3 regions of the Leucobacter sp. USCH14 genome follow, and region 2 is predicted to be linked to each of the others. Evidence: predicted binding sites of a transcription regulator. Region 2 holds the regulator's gene; each other region holds the start of a gene.
What was found. The regulator HrcA, encoded in region 2, represses chaperone genes, less so after heat shock. The targets are predictions, from matches to a motif close to TTNGCACTCGNNNNNNNCGAGTGCNAA.

Region 1: PQI23_RS03155 (Hsp20/alpha crystallin family protein) is a predicted target of HrcA. The motif match lies at 1,044-1,070, and genes of this name have one in related genera.
Region 3: groES (co-chaperone GroES) is a predicted target of HrcA. The motif match lies at 1,407-1,433, and genes of this name have one in related genera.

Annotation. Positions count from the first base shown of each region.
Region 1 is NZ_JAQPZP010000002.1:181,457-183,720, reverse strand. It holds gene PQI23_RS03160 (amidase) at 1-970, shown strand, start outside; gene PQI23_RS03155 (Hsp20/alpha crystallin family protein) at 1,127-1,570, shown strand; gene PQI23_RS03150 (SDR family oxidoreductase) at 1,653-2,264, opposite strand, start outside.
Region 2 is NZ_JAQPZP010000008.1:77,119-79,382, forward strand. It holds gene dnaJ (molecular chaperone DnaJ) at 1-439, opposite strand, end outside; gene hrcA (heat-inducible transcriptional repressor HrcA) at 494-1,531, opposite strand; gene hemW (radical SAM family heme chaperone HemW) at 1,669-2,264, opposite strand, start outside.
Region 3 is NZ_JAQPZP010000001.1:429,030-431,293, reverse strand. It holds gene rarD (EamA family transporter RarD) at 13-936, opposite strand; gene groES (co-chaperone GroES) at 1,028-1,324, opposite strand; gene PQI23_RS01975 (DUF4190 domain-containing protein) at 1,563-2,027, shown strand; gene PQI23_RS01970 (THUMP-like domain-containing protein) at 2,024-2,264, shown strand, end outside.

The sequences.
Region 1 (2,264 bases), on a different contig from region 2:
CCCGGCGCGCAATCCGCTCGACCCGACGCGCACCCCAGGCGGGTCATCCGGCGGCAGCGCGGCGGCGATCGCGGGCGGGCTCATCCCCGTCGGCCCAGGAACGGACGGCGGGGGATCGATCCGCATCCCCGCCCTCGCCTGCGGCCTCGTCGGCCTCAAACCGGGGCTCGGAGCGGTTCCCGGCGATCTCGGCAGCGGTGCCGCGCCCTCCCTGCACGACGAGTTCGGAGCGCCGCGACTCACGGTCAGCGGCCCGCTCGCCAGGAACGCACTCGACGCCGCGATGCTCTACGATGCCCAGCGCGGAGCCGCCGGAGAACCCGCGCTCAGGGCTGTGCAGACCGCCGATGCCCTCATCGGGCTGCGCATCGCGTACACGGAGGCGTCGCCGTTCTCCTCCGTGTACCCGATCTCGCTGAGCGGCGAGGCAAGGAGCGCCGTCGAGATCGCGATCGACCGGCTCACCGGCCGCGGCCATCACATCGAATCGCCCCACTTCGTCTACGACCCGGAGTACCCCGAAGCGTTCACGACCTCGTGGACGGCCGGGCTCTCCCGGCTTCCCCTCACGCCGGCGGCCGCCGCGCGGCTCATGCCGCTCACCCGCACCTTCCGCGAACGCTCGCTCGCTCGGGGCGACGAGTCTTTCACGCGCGCGGGTGCGCGCCTGCGGGGCTTCGCCGCCGACGTGCGCGCGCAGTGGGGTGCGTTCGATGCAGTGCTCACTCCGGGCCTGACGATGCTCCCGCCCCGCATCGGAGCGTTCACATCGCTGGACGCCGACGATGACTACCGACTGCAGTGCGAGTGGGCCCCCTTCACCTCGATGGTCAACGTCTCGGGGCTGCCCGCGATCGCGGTGCCCGTACTGCGCCTTCCGACGGGACACGCGATGGGGGTGCAGCTCATCGGTCGAACGGGGGGCGAGGAGCTCCTGCTCCGGCTCGCCGTGCAGCTCACGACGGAGTGATGGAACGGCGCCGGGGGCGCTCGGCGCCGTCCGCATTCCCGCGCAGATTCCAGGAATCTTGCAGCGTCCTTCATTAGCACTCTCAGGTGCAGAGTGCTAATTTATAGGCACATCGAGTGACCTCCACTCACGTTTCACTGGAAGGAGATAACCATCATGGCAATGACGTTCGATCCCTTCAGCGAGCTGGACCGCTGGGCAGCGGGCGCGCTGCAGCAGGCGCGCTCGGGGCCCCGGCAGATGCCCGTCGATCTGCAGCGGGACCAGGAGCGGTACGTCCTGAACGCCGATCTGCCGGGCGTCGATCCCGGGTCCATCGATATCGACGTCGACGGTCAGCTCTTGACCATTCGCGCACAGCGCACGGCCGACGCCGCCGAGGGCTCGAAGTGGTTGACGCGCGAGCGCCCCTCCGGCACCTACCTGCGGCAGTTCAGCGTGGGTCAGGGCGTCGACATCGCCGGCATCTCGGCGTCGTACGACAACGGCGTGCTGAGCGTCGTGATCCCGGTCAGCGAGCAGGCCAAGCCGCGCAAGATCGCGGTGCAGGGCCAGTCCGAGCACCTCGAACCCGACGCCCAGAAGTCGCTGACGCACTAGGGCACGCGCGAGCCGGGGGTGCTGTTCGGGCACCCCCGGCTCTGCTGCGCGCGCCGCACGGCCGCTGGGCCGCGCGTCGCGGCTACTGATCGTAGGCGCCCGGAACGTTCTGATCCCAGTCGATGATCGAACCGGTCACGACGCCGCTGCGACCGCTCAGCAGGAAGACGATCGCGTCCGCGATCTCATCGGGGCGACCGAGCTTTCCCATGGGCTGCTCCGACTCGGCCCGCTCGAGCCAATCATCATCGGCACCGTGGAAGGTCTGCTGCGTGACCGCCTCCCCCGGCGTGGCCGTCCACCCGATGTTGAGCCCGTTGATGCGGATCCGATCGAAGCGGTGCGCGAACGCCGCATTCTTGGTGAGCCCCGCGAGGCCGGCCTTCGACGCCACGTAGGGCGCGAGATACGGCTGCCCGCCGTGCATCGACATGCTGATGACGTTCACGATCGTGCCCGGCTCTCCGCGGCGACGCATGTCGGAGACCGCTCCCTGCATCGTCATGAACGGCGCGATGACGTTGAGGTTCAGGTGCTCCTGCAGCAGCTCGCGGGAGGTGTCGAGCAGCGCGCCTCGCGAGGTCGCCCCGGCGGCGTTCACGAGGGCGTCGACGCGGCCGAAGCGCGCGACGGCTTCGGCGACCGCGCGCTCGGCCTCTCCCGCCTCGGCCAGATCGGCGATGATCGCAGAGGC
Region 2 (2,264 bases):
GGTGGGTTCCCGGCTGCGTGCAGCTGCCCTGGCAGACCTCGCAGAGCACGGCCGTGTTCACCGAGATGTCGCGCTGCGTGCCGAAGATCACGTCCTCCAGCGACACATCGACGCGGATCATCGCGTCGTCGCCGCGCTCGGAGCGCGATCGCGGACCGCGCTGGCCCGCCCCGCCGAACCCGCCTCCGCCGAAGAACGTCTCGAAGATGTCGCCGAAACCGGCGGCCCCGCCCTGCGAACCGCCCATGTCGTAGCGCTGGCGCTGCTCCGGATCGCTGAGCACGTCGTACGCATGCGTGACGTTCTTGAACTGCTCGGCCGCCTCCTCGCTGGGATTCACGTCCGGATGCAGCTGGCGGGCGAGACGCCGGTAGGCCTTCTTGATCTCTTCGGCGCTCGCTTCGCGGGTAACACCGAGAGTCTCGTAATGATCGGCCACGCTGTATTGCTCCTCAAGGTCGGGGTGAAGTTGGCTGGTCGGGAGGGGCGGTCGCTACCGCTCCTCCCCCAGGAACCGGTTCAGGTAGCGCGCGATCGCGCGCACGGTGGCGATGTTGCCGGCGTAGTCCATACGCAGCGGCCCCAGGACGCCGAGTTTGGAGATCGCGACGCCGTCCTCGTACTTCGACGCGATGATCGACGTCTCCGAGAGCCCGTACGCCTCGTTCTCCCGGCCGATCGAGGCGGAGACCTCCCGATCGTCGTGCACCAGCTCGCCGAACAGACGGAGCAGGGTGACCTGCTCCTCGATGGCTTCGAGCACGACGGGCAGCGAGCCCGCGAACTCCCCGCCGGGGCGCGAGAGATTCGCCGCGCCGGCGACCGCGATCCGGTCGTTGCGATTGGCCTGGAGCTGGCTCAGCACCACCGCGAGTACGCGCCTCACGAGGTCGGTCTCGTCGGGCTGCGACCACATCGGGAGGTCCTCCTCCAGCCGGGCCACCGCGCTCGCGGCCGTTTCGACGTCACTGCCGATGGCCGCGTCGGCGATGCGCTGACGCAGGCCGTGCACCCATGCCTCGGTGACGCGAGAGGCCGGCAGCAGAGCCACCTGCTGCTCGACCACGCCGCTTCCGAGAATCAGCACGCTGAGCACCCGATCCTCGCCGATGGCCACAAGATCGATGTGACGCACGACGGTGCGCCGCAATGACGGGTACTGCGCCACGGCGACCTGATTGGTGAGCTGGGAGAGCATGCGCACCGTGCGCGCCATGACGTCATCGAGGTCGGAGGACTCGCCCAGGAAGCGCTCGATGGCGGATCGCTGCGCCGAGCTCAGCGGTCGGATGCGCGCGAGCGTGTCGACGTAGAGGCGGTACCCCTTGTCGGTCGGCACCCGACCCGATGAGGTGTGCGGCTGGGCGATGAGCTCGTCTTCCTCGAGCAGGGCCATGTCGTTGCGGATCGTCGCCGCCGAGACGCCGAAGCTGTGCCGCTCGACGATCGCCTTCGAACCCACGGGTTCGTTCGACGAGACGTAGTCGCCGACGATCGCGTGCAGCACCGCGAGGCTGCGCTCGGAAACCATCGTCCCTCCTGACCCTGGCACTCACTTGCTCCGAGTGCCAAGTCTAGCGCAGGTCGAGCGCTCCGCGGCCGGTCCCGCTCGCAGCGAACAGGCGGGGTCGGGCGGCTCTCCGCACCTCACCGCGGTCGCACGCTCTCTCACGCACCGAGCAGGCGATGCACCACGGTATCGGCGAGCAGTCGGCCCCGCAGCGTCGGCACGACGCGACCGGCGATCGCAGCGCGCCCATCGAGCAGGCCGTCGGCGATCAGCTGCGGGATCGCGCGGCGCTCATCCGCGGTCAGCACATCCGCGGGCAACCCGTCGGCGATCCTCGTCTCCAGCAGAATGCGCTCTTCGCGACGCGACTCGTCGGTCAGCGTCTCGCGCGAGTGCGCGGGAGACGCACCCTGCGCCATGCGCTGCGCGTAGGCGCCCGGATGCTTCACGTTCCACCACCGCACCCCGCCCACGTGGCTGTGAGCTCCCGGCCCCGCAGCCCACCAGTCCTCGCCCGTCCAGTACGCCAGGTTGTGCCGCGAGCGGGTTTCGGGCGTGCGCGACCAGTTGCTGATCTCGTACCAGGAGAAGCCCGCCTCTGCGAAGCGCGCGTCCGCGAGTTCGTACATCTCCGCGTGCAGGTCCTCATCGGGTGCGCTGACCTCTCCGCGACGGATCTGCGCGGCGAGCTTCGTGCCCCGCTCGACGATCAGCGCGTACGCCGAGAGGTGATCGGGCTCGCACGCGAGCGCTG
Region 3 (2,264 bases), on a different contig from region 2:
CCGTGCCGTCTCTCAGTCTAAGGGAATGGGGGCGGTGTTCACCTGCGCCGTCGGCGAACGCCGGAGCTGCATCACCATGTCGATGATCAGGATGACGAGAGCGATCCAGACGCCGATGAAGCCGATCCACCGGCCCGTGGTGATCTCCTCGTGCGTCACCAGGGCTCCGTAGAAGAAGCCGAGGATGGGCGTCAGGAACTGGAGGAATCCGATGTGCGCGAGCGGCAGGCGTCGGGTCGCCTCCCCGAAGAGGATCAGCGGGACCGCCGTGACGATGCCGCTGAACAGCACGAGCACGGTGATGCCCGACCCGAAGGTGAACGCGGTCAGCCCGGACGTCGCCGCGATGACGCCGAGCTGCACCGCGGCCACCGGGAGCGTGGCGAACGTCTCCACGGTCAATCCGGTGATGCCGTCGACGGTCTCGCCGGCGTGCTTGTGCACGGCGCCGTAGAGGCCGAAGGAGAGCGCGATGCCAAGTGCGATCCATGGGAAGGATCCGTACGCGACCGCTGCGATCACCACGCCCACCCCCGCGATCGCCACCGCGATCCACTGCAGCCGGCTGAGCTGCTCCTTGCGGAAGACGACGCCGATGAGAATCGTGAAGAGCGGGTTAATGAAGTAGCCGAGTGACGTCTCGAGCACGTGCCCCGTCATCACGCCGATGATGAAGATCTGCCAGTTCGCGTACAGGAAGAGCGCGGAGAGCGCGAACCAGCCGAGCAGCCTGGGGGTGCGCAGAATCAGGGCGACGCGGCCCCAGCGCCGAGTGGCGCTGACGAGCAGCAGGCAGAAGACGAGCGTGGTGGCGACGCGCCAGGGCACGACCTCGAGGGGGCCGACCATCGCGATGAGGCCGAAGTAGAAGGGGAACGCGCCCCACCAGAGATACGCGCCGAGACCGAAACCGAGTCCCGCACGTGTTCGCCGCATCGGAGCAGTCTACTCCCGCTCGGCACCCGGGTACGACAACGGCCCCGACGATCCGTGAGGATCCGCCGGGGCCGTTCGAGAAGTTCCGCGCTCAGCGGGTGACGACTGCGAGGATGTCGCGAGCCGAGAGCACGAGGTAGTCCTCGCCGCCGACCTTGACCTCGGTGCCGCCGAACTTCGAGTAGATCACGGTGTCGCCGGTGGCGACGTCGAGCGGGATGCGGGTGCCGGAGTCGGAGACGCGACCCGGACCCACTGCGACGACCTCGCCCTCCTGGGGCTTCTCCTTGGCGCTATCGGGGATCACGAGACCGGAAGCGGTGGTCTGCTCTGCCTCGACCTGCTTGATAACGATACGATCCTCGAGCGGCTTGATGGCGACCGACACGGTTGACCTCTTTCCAATGTCTGAAGTGTGAATACGCGCACGCCCCATGCGAGCGCGTCTACAGCAGAGTCTATGGCTCCCGTTGGCACTCGTGCAAGGGGAGTGCCAACGTCGCGGTGAGGAATCGCCGACAGCGAACAGCGGGCCGTGCCTACAATGGACTGACACCCGGGGCTGGCACTGCCGGCGGGTCTGTCGCCCGTATCCGCATGATTCGACGCACACCGATGGAGGAGCAATGTCCACGCCGCAGTATCCCGAGCAGCCCACCACTCCCCTTCCGCACCTGGATCAGGAAGCCGCGTACGGTCAGCCGGGCCAGGCGCAGCAGCAGGCGAACGCGCCGCAGCCGCCCGCCTACCAGCCGCAGCAGCAGTACGCATCGCAGGCCTACGAATCGCAGCAGTTCAGCGCAGTGCCCACCGGCACGACGCTCGACAAGACGAACACCTTCGCGTTCCTCGCGATCATCTTCGCGTTCCTGAGCCCCATCGCCGGCATCGTCTTCGGCCACATGGGCCTCAGCCAGATCAAGCGCACCGGAGATGCCGGTCGCGGCATCGCGCTCACCGGACTCATCATCAGCTACGCGTACTTCGTGCTGCTCGCGCTCTTCATCGTGCTCTACATCGGCTTCCTCTTCACGATCTTCGCGGCGATCGGCAGCACGATGTCGGGGTTCGATTCCTACTCGTCGTATTGATCACGGGGCGCGAGCGCGCGTCGACGGAGCCGCTCCCCGGATGGGAGTTCCTGCTCAGCGACGACGGTGTCGCAGAGCTGGGCGACGTCTGCGCAGCGCTCGAAGCCGGTTCGACGAGCGATGCGGTCGGCCGCGCTCTTCGGTCTGCCGGGCGGGCGCCGGAGGAGGTCGCGGCGCTGCTGACGCAGGCGGGCCTGCGCACGAAGGCGCGCGCGAAGTTCGGCGATCTCGCACGTG